2 linked regions of the Pseudoduganella albidiflava genome follow. Each later gene encodes a partner of the first gene's protein in a complex. Links are inferred from orthologs where the notes say so. Each region holds a gene or a part of one and is shown in the gene's direction. Other genes may lie near its edges.

What was found.
Region 2: the proteins of EYF70_RS24295 (region 1) and uvrB are in contact, whole or in part, in a crystal structure (PDB 7EGT), measured with the Thermus thermophilus proteins. The link is inferred for Pseudoduganella albidiflava from one-to-one orthologs. Residues at the interface, in WP_096412145.1 of Thermus thermophilus: His654, Arg656, Phe657, Gln666, Asp668, Glu669, Lys680, Arg681, Leu682, Ser683, Lys685, Tyr686, Ala687; in WP_096411307.1 of Thermus thermophilus: Glu23, Leu25, Arg26, Asp27, Gly28, Glu29, Arg30, Phe31, Arg55, Glu326, Asp327, Phe328, Glu379, Ser382, Gln383, His398, Gly400, Arg401.

What each region holds. Positions count from the first base shown.
Region 1 is NZ_CP036401.1:5,847,081-5,850,422, forward strand. The notes cover bases 279-3,302. They hold EYF70_RS24295 (UvrD-helicase domain-containing protein), read left to right. Parts: upstream 279-649; coding sequence 650-2,956; downstream 2,957-3,302. Other genes in these bases: EYF70_RS24290 (BPSS1780 family membrane protein), read left to right, coding at 279-541; EYF70_RS24300 (M56 family metallopeptidase), read right to left, coding at 3,192-3,302. Also shown: more of EYF70_RS24290, read left to right, coding at 1-278; more of EYF70_RS24300, read right to left, coding at 3,303-3,342. UniProt on the Escherichia coli protein: A helicase with DNA-dependent ATPase activity. Unwinds DNA duplexes with 3'-5' polarity. Translocates on single-stranded DNA with 3'-5' polarity. Initiates unwinding more efficiently from a nicked substrate than double-stranded DNA.
Region 2 is NZ_CP036401.1:1,450,232-1,453,505, reverse strand. What follows is about bases 46-3,001. They hold uvrB (excinuclease ABC subunit UvrB), read left to right. Parts: upstream 46-459; coding sequence 460-2,544; downstream 2,545-3,001. Other genes in these bases: EYF70_RS06185 (SdpI family protein), read right to left, coding at 2,757-3,001; EYF70_RS06195 (amino acid aminotransferase), read right to left, coding at 46-258. In the rest of the region: more of EYF70_RS06195, read right to left, coding at 1-45; more of EYF70_RS06185, read right to left, coding at 3,002-3,274. UniProt on the Escherichia coli protein: The UvrABC repair system catalyzes the recognition and processing of DNA lesions. A damage recognition complex composed of 2 UvrA and 2 UvrB subunits scans DNA for abnormalities.

The sequences.
Region 1 (3,342 bases):
GCTGGTCGCGGGGTTTCGCGGCCCGTCGCTGCGCAGGCTGTGCGTGCTCGGCGTGATCCACTTGCTGGTGTTCCTTGCCGCCGGCGCCATCGGCGTGCTGCTGTTCGCCGATACCGAGGCGCTGCGCAACGCCACGCCGGCCGAATTGCAGACCAATCCGCAACTGTTGCTCGATTCCGGCCTGGTGCCGACCATGGCGACCACGGCCCTGCTGTATATCCCGGCGCTGCTGGTGATCAGCTTTGCCGCGCCGCTGGTCCACTGGAACGGCATGGGGCCCGGCAAGGCGCTGTTCTACAGCTTCTTCGCGATCAAGCGCGCGGCCGGCGCGTTCTTCATGTTCGCCGTCAGCCTGTTCGCGATCACGATCGCCGTGCTGCTGCTGGTGCGCGCGCTGTTCGGCTTCGACACGATGGGCCTGGCGCTGATGCGAATGCTCTCCGAGGTGCTGTACGGCGTGGCGCACTGCGCGCTGTACGTGGCCTACGTGCATATTTTCCCGCCTGCGCAGGCCGCTGCCGATCCCTTCGCCAAGCCCTAGCAACCGACGCGGGACCGGGCGCCAGGCGCGCGCCCGGGCGCGATCCGGCAGGGTTCCGCAGGGTCCGGGCCCGGCTCTGGACGCGGGTCTGGAAGGTATAATGGCGGGATGCAGAATCTCCTCCACAACCTCAATCCCGAACAACTCGCCGCCGTTACCCTGCCACCGCAAAACGCCCTGATCCTGGCGGGCGCCGGCTCGGGCAAGACGCGCGTGCTGACCACGCGCATCGCCTGGCTGATCCAGACCGGGCAGGTGTCGCCGGGCGGCATCCTCGCCGTCACGTTCACCAACAAGGCGGCCAAGGAGATGCTGGCGCGCCTGTCGACAATGATGCCGATTAATACACGCGGCATGTGGGTCGGCACCTTCCACGGTCTGTGCAACCGGCTGCTGCGTACCCATTACCGCGACGCCGCCCTGCCCCAGTCGTTCCAGATCCTCGACACGCAAGACCAGCTGTCGATGATCAAGCGCCTGCTGAAGGCGAACAACGTGGACGATGAAAAGTTCCCGCCGAAATCGGTGATGTACTTCATCAACAACAACAAGGACCAGGGCTTGCGCGCCAGCCAGGTCGAGGCCTACGACGCCAACGAGCGCAAGCTGGTGGAGCTGTACGGGCTGTACGACGACCAGTGCCAGCGCGAAGGCGTGGTCGACTTCGCGGAACTGCTGCTGCGCACGTATGAACTGCTGTCGCGCAACCAGCCGCTGCGCGAGCATTACCAGCAGCGCTTCCGCCACATCCTCGTCGACGAGTTCCAGGACACCAACAACCTGCAATACGCGTGGCTGAAGCTGATCGCCGGGCACGGCACCGGGCATGGCGGCGCGCTGTTCGCCGTGGGCGACGACGACCAGAGCATTTATGCATTCCGCGGCGCCAACGTGGGCAACATGGTGGCGTTCGAATCCGAGTTCAGCGTGAAGAACCTGATCAAGCTGGAACAGAACTACCGCTCGCATGGCCACATCCTCGATGCGGCCAACGTACTGATCGCCAACAACAGCCGCCGGCTGGGCAAGAACCTGCGCACGGACGCCGGCCATGGCGAACCGGTGCGCGTGTACGAAGCCACGTCGGACTTGCAGGAAGCGCAATGGCTGGTGGACGAGGCCAGGAACCTGATCGGCGAAGGCACGCGGCGCAGCGAGATCGCCGTGCTGTACCGCTCGAACGCGCAATCGCGGGTGATCGAGCACGCGCTGTTCTCGGCCGGCATTCCGTACACCGTGTACGGCGGCCTGCGCTACTTCCAGCGCGCCGAGGTGAAGCACGCGATCGCCTACCTGCAGCTGATGGACAACCCGCACAACGATTCGGCCTTCCTGCGCGTGGTGAATTTCCCGGCGCGCGGCATCGGCGCGCGCACGCTGGAGCAGCTGCAGAACGCGGCCGAGACCTACGGCATCTCGATGTATGCGGCGGTGCCGTACATGGTCGGCAAGGCCGGTACGTCGCTGGGTGGCTTCGTCAAGCTGATCGAAGGCGTGCGCTTTGAAACGCAGCAGATGGCCCTGCCGGAACTGGTGCGCATCACGCTGGAATCGTCCGGCCTGCTGCAACACTATGCCAACGAGAAGGATGGCGCCGACCGGGTGGAAAACCTGGAACAGATGGTCAGCGCGGCCACCCAGTTCGTCGGCGAGGAAGGCTATGGCCAGGGCGCGCCGGCACACCTCGGCCCGCCGGCCGATGCGCAGGCCGGTGCCGCGATCATCAATGCCGATGGCGTGGAGATCATGGATGCCGATGCGCCGCTGGCCACCGTGATGTCGCCGCTGTCGGCCTTCCTCGCGCACGCTTCGCTGGAAGCGGGCGACAACCAGGCGCAGGCCGGCCAGGATGCGATGCAGCTGATGACCGTGCACTCGGCCAAGGGCCTGGAGTTCGACAACGTCTTCATCACGGGCCTGGAGGAAGGCCTGTTCCCCCACGAGAGCAGCTCGAAGGAAGAAGGCGGCGTGGAGGAAGAACGGCGGCTGATGTACGTGGCGATCACGCGGGCCCGCAAGCGCCTGTACATGTGCTTCTGCCAGACCCGCATGCTGCATGGCCAGACGCGCTACAACATGAAGTCGCGCTTCTTCGACGAACTGCCGGAAGAGTCGCTGAAGTGGCTGTCGCCGCGCGTGCAGACGCACTGGTTCGCGAACAAGAAGGCGCAGTGGGAAGACGTGCAGCTGAACGGCGGCAGCGACAACGCGATCGCCCAGCGCATCGCGCAAAAGTCGGCTTCCGGCTCGGCCTGGCGCATCGGCGAATCGGTGGCGCATGCCAAGTTCGGCGAAGGCGTGATCGTCAACATCGAAGGCAGCGGTGCCAACTGCCGGGCGCAGATCAACTTCGGCAGCGCCGGCATGAAGGTGCTGGACCTGTCGGTGGCGAAGCTGGAGCGGCTGGGGCGGTAGGCGCGGGCCTGTCGGTAATGCCGCTTAGATAAGCTCACCCCAAGTGCAAATTCCGGGGTCAGACCCGGCGGGTCTGACCCCAGCCCTTCGCTGTTGGGGTGAATGCATGCGCTTCTAACCTATCGAGTAACGCTTAACTTAGCGGCATTTGGGCCTGTCGGCGTTTTCCACCTTTGGGAAGCCGGTGTCCGACACCATAGTTGCAGTCCCTTGAACGGCGCTGGTGCGCGCCGGGTCAGCCTTGCCTGCCCACCTCGGTTGCCTGGCCCTTGCGCAGCGCCTCGTCGATCAGCGCGCGGGTGGTCTTGTCCGCCTCGCGGCTCAGCCGGCCCTGTTCGCGGCCCAGCTGGCCCATCCTGCGGCCATGTTCCTCCATCGGCTTCGAC
Region 2 (3,274 bases), 4.4 Mb from region 1 along the record:
CAGTTCCTGCACCGCCTTGTCATACGCGGCCAGGCCTTCGATCGGCAAGTACGTGCGCGGGGCTGGCTGTTCAATCAGGATGTTTTCAGCTTTCTGCACGCACGACAGCAGCGGCACTTTGCCATTGTCGTCATAATAAACACCCACGCCCAGGTTGATCTTATTGGGGTTGGTGTCGGCGTTAAAAGCTTCGGTGATACCCAGGATCGGGTCGCGCGGAGCCATCTCGATGGCACTGAAAACGGAAGGATTCGTCATGATAGGATTGGATTCGATTGGATGCGATTCGCAGCGGATGAGCACTACAACATTACTGAGCAAATTCAGCGGCAATTACTCTGGACAGTGATGACGGTGCACAGCAATTCCGATGCGCGGCGTTGGCCAGGTGTGCCGGCCACCGCGCAATGACTGCACAATGTGGTGTGCAACTCCCTATTCTAGCAAAGGTCTGACTTCATGGCTGATTTATCACTGGCCGGCGCTCCCGAGCCCACCGTGCTGACGTTCCCGGATTCACCGTTCAAGCTGCACCAGCCCTTCCCGCCCGCCGGCGACCAGCCGACCGCGATCGAGGCCCTGTGCGAAGGCATTGGCGACGGCCTGTCGTTCCAGACGCTGCTGGGCGTGACGGGTTCCGGCAAGACTTACACGATGGCCAATGTGATCGCCCGCATGGGCCGTCCGGCGATCGTGTTTGCGCCGAACAAGACACTGGCGGCCCAGCTCTACAGCGAATTCCGCGAGTTCTTCCCGCAGAACGCTGTCGAGTATTTCGTGTCGTACTACGATTATTACCAGCCGGAAGCCTACGTGCCGCAGCGCGACCTGTTCATCGAGAAGGATTCGTCGATCAACGAGCACATCGAGCAGATGCGGCTGTCGTGCACCAAGTCGCTGATGGAGCGGCGCGACGTGGTCATCGTGGCCACCGTGTCGGCCATCTACGGTATCGGTAATCCGAACGAATACCACCAGATGATCCTGACCCTGCGCGCCAAGGACAAGGTCAGCCAGCGCGACATCATTGCCCGCCTGATCCAGATGCAGTACACGCGCAATGAAGTGGACTTCGGCCGCGGCACGTTCCGCGTGCGCGGCGATACGATCGACATCTTCCCCGCCGAACACGCCGAACTGGCGGTGCGCCTGGAAATGTGGGACGACGAACTGGAGTCCATCCAGCTGTTCGATCCGCTCACGGGCCGCGTGCGCCAGAAGATCCCCCGCTTCACCGTCTACCCCGGCTCGCACTACGTGACGCCCCGTTCGACGGTGCTGCGGGCCATCGAAAGCATCAAGGCCGAATTGCGCGACCGGCTCGAGTTCTTCCGCAAGGAAGGCAAGCTGATCGAGGAACAGCGCCTCGAGCAGCGTACCAGGTTCGACCTGGAAATGATGGCCGAGATCGGCTTCACGAAAGGCATCGAGAACTATTCGCGGCACCTGAGTGGCGCGCTGCCGGGCCAGCCGCCGCCAACCCTGATCGATTACCTGCCGCAGGATGCGCTGATGTTCATGGACGAATCGCACGTGCTGGTCGGCCAGCTCTCGGCGATGTACAACGGCGACCGTTCGCGCAAGACGAACCTGGTCGACTATGGCTTCCGCCTGCCGTCCGCGCTGGACAACCGGCCGCTGAAGTTCGAGGAATTCGAGGGCAAGATGCGGCAGACGATCTTCGTTTCCGCCACGCCGGCCGAGTACGAGCAGAAGCATGCCGACCAGGTCGTGGAACAGGTGGTGCGCCCCACCGGCCTGGTCGACCCGCAGGTGATCGTGCGGCCGGCGCGCACGCAGGTGGACGACCTGCTCTCCGAGATCAACGACCGCATCGCCAAGAACGAGCGGGTGCTGGTGACCACGCTGACCAAGCGGATGTCCGAGCAGCTGACCGAATACCTGTCGGACCACGGCATCAAGGTGCGCTACCTGCACAGCGATATCGAAACGGTCGAGCGGGTGGAAATCCTGCGCGACCTGCGCATCGGCACGTTCGACGTGGTGGTCGGCATCAACTTGCTGCGCGAAGGCCTGGACTTGCCGGAAGTGTCGCTGGTGGCGATCCTGGATGCCGACAAGGAAGGCTTCCTGCGCTCCGAACGTTCGCTGATCCAGACCATCGGCCGCGCCGCCCGCAACCTGAACGGCGTGGCGCTGCTGTACGCGGACCAGATGACCGATTCGATGAAGCGCGCGATCGACGAAACCGAGCGCCGCCGCGCCAAGCAGCTGGCCCACAACGAGAAGCACGGCATCATCGCGCGCGGCGTGAACAAGGTCATCAAGGACATGATCGACGGCGTGTACGACCCGAACAAGGCATCCACCAACCTGAAGGCGGCCCAGGAGACAGCGAAGTACGAAACGATGAGCGAGAAGCAGGTCTCGAAAGAGATCAAGCGCCTCGAAAAGCTCATGATCGAGCATGCCAAGAACCTGGAGTTCGAGAAGGCCGCGCAGGTGCGCGACCAGCTGCACCTGCTGAAGGAGCAGATGTTCGGCGCGCCGGGGGCCGACGTGATTTCGATCACGGGCAAGTAGGCCGGAAAATATGCTGCCGAACAAGCCAGCCCTGCATGAAAAACGCCGCGTTCACGCGGCAATGCTGTTCAGATAAGGCCACCCCAAGTGCAAATTCCGGGGTCAGACCCGGCGGGTCTGACCCCAGCCCTTCGCTGTTGGGGTGAATGCATGCACTATCGATGAGCCGGCGACGTTTAACTGAACGGCATTACCGCGTTACGCGGCGTTTTTTATAGCTGCCCTGCCCGCTCCAGCCGCTTGTACAGCACCAGCGAATACAGTACCGGCAGCAAGGCGCCGATGACGACGAGTCCAATCGCCAGCTCGCCCGATGCGCCGAGCAGCACCGCCAGCAGCCCCACCACGCCCGCCCCCACCATCAGCTTCGCACCCACGCGGTGGGTTGAATACCACACTCGCTCGCTCGCCAGCGTCCATGGGGTGCGGATACCGATATAGAAGTTGCGGCGCACCTTGCTCAGCGAGTTCCCGATCAGGGCCAGCACCAGGCAGATCCCGGCTGGCACGGCGCGGCCCACGTCGAACGTTGCGTTGAAGATCGAGGTCAGGAGCAGCACCTGCATCAAGCCCATCAAGCCAACCACCAGGGTCATGATATAGCCGGCTGTCGAGCCAGACGCGCCCACGTCGTACCCTTTCGGCGACAGGTAAGGCAGCGCGGCGCCGATCGCCAGGGCGAACGCCATCGTTCCCGGCCCGGTCAGCCAGACGATCCAGCGCGGACCGA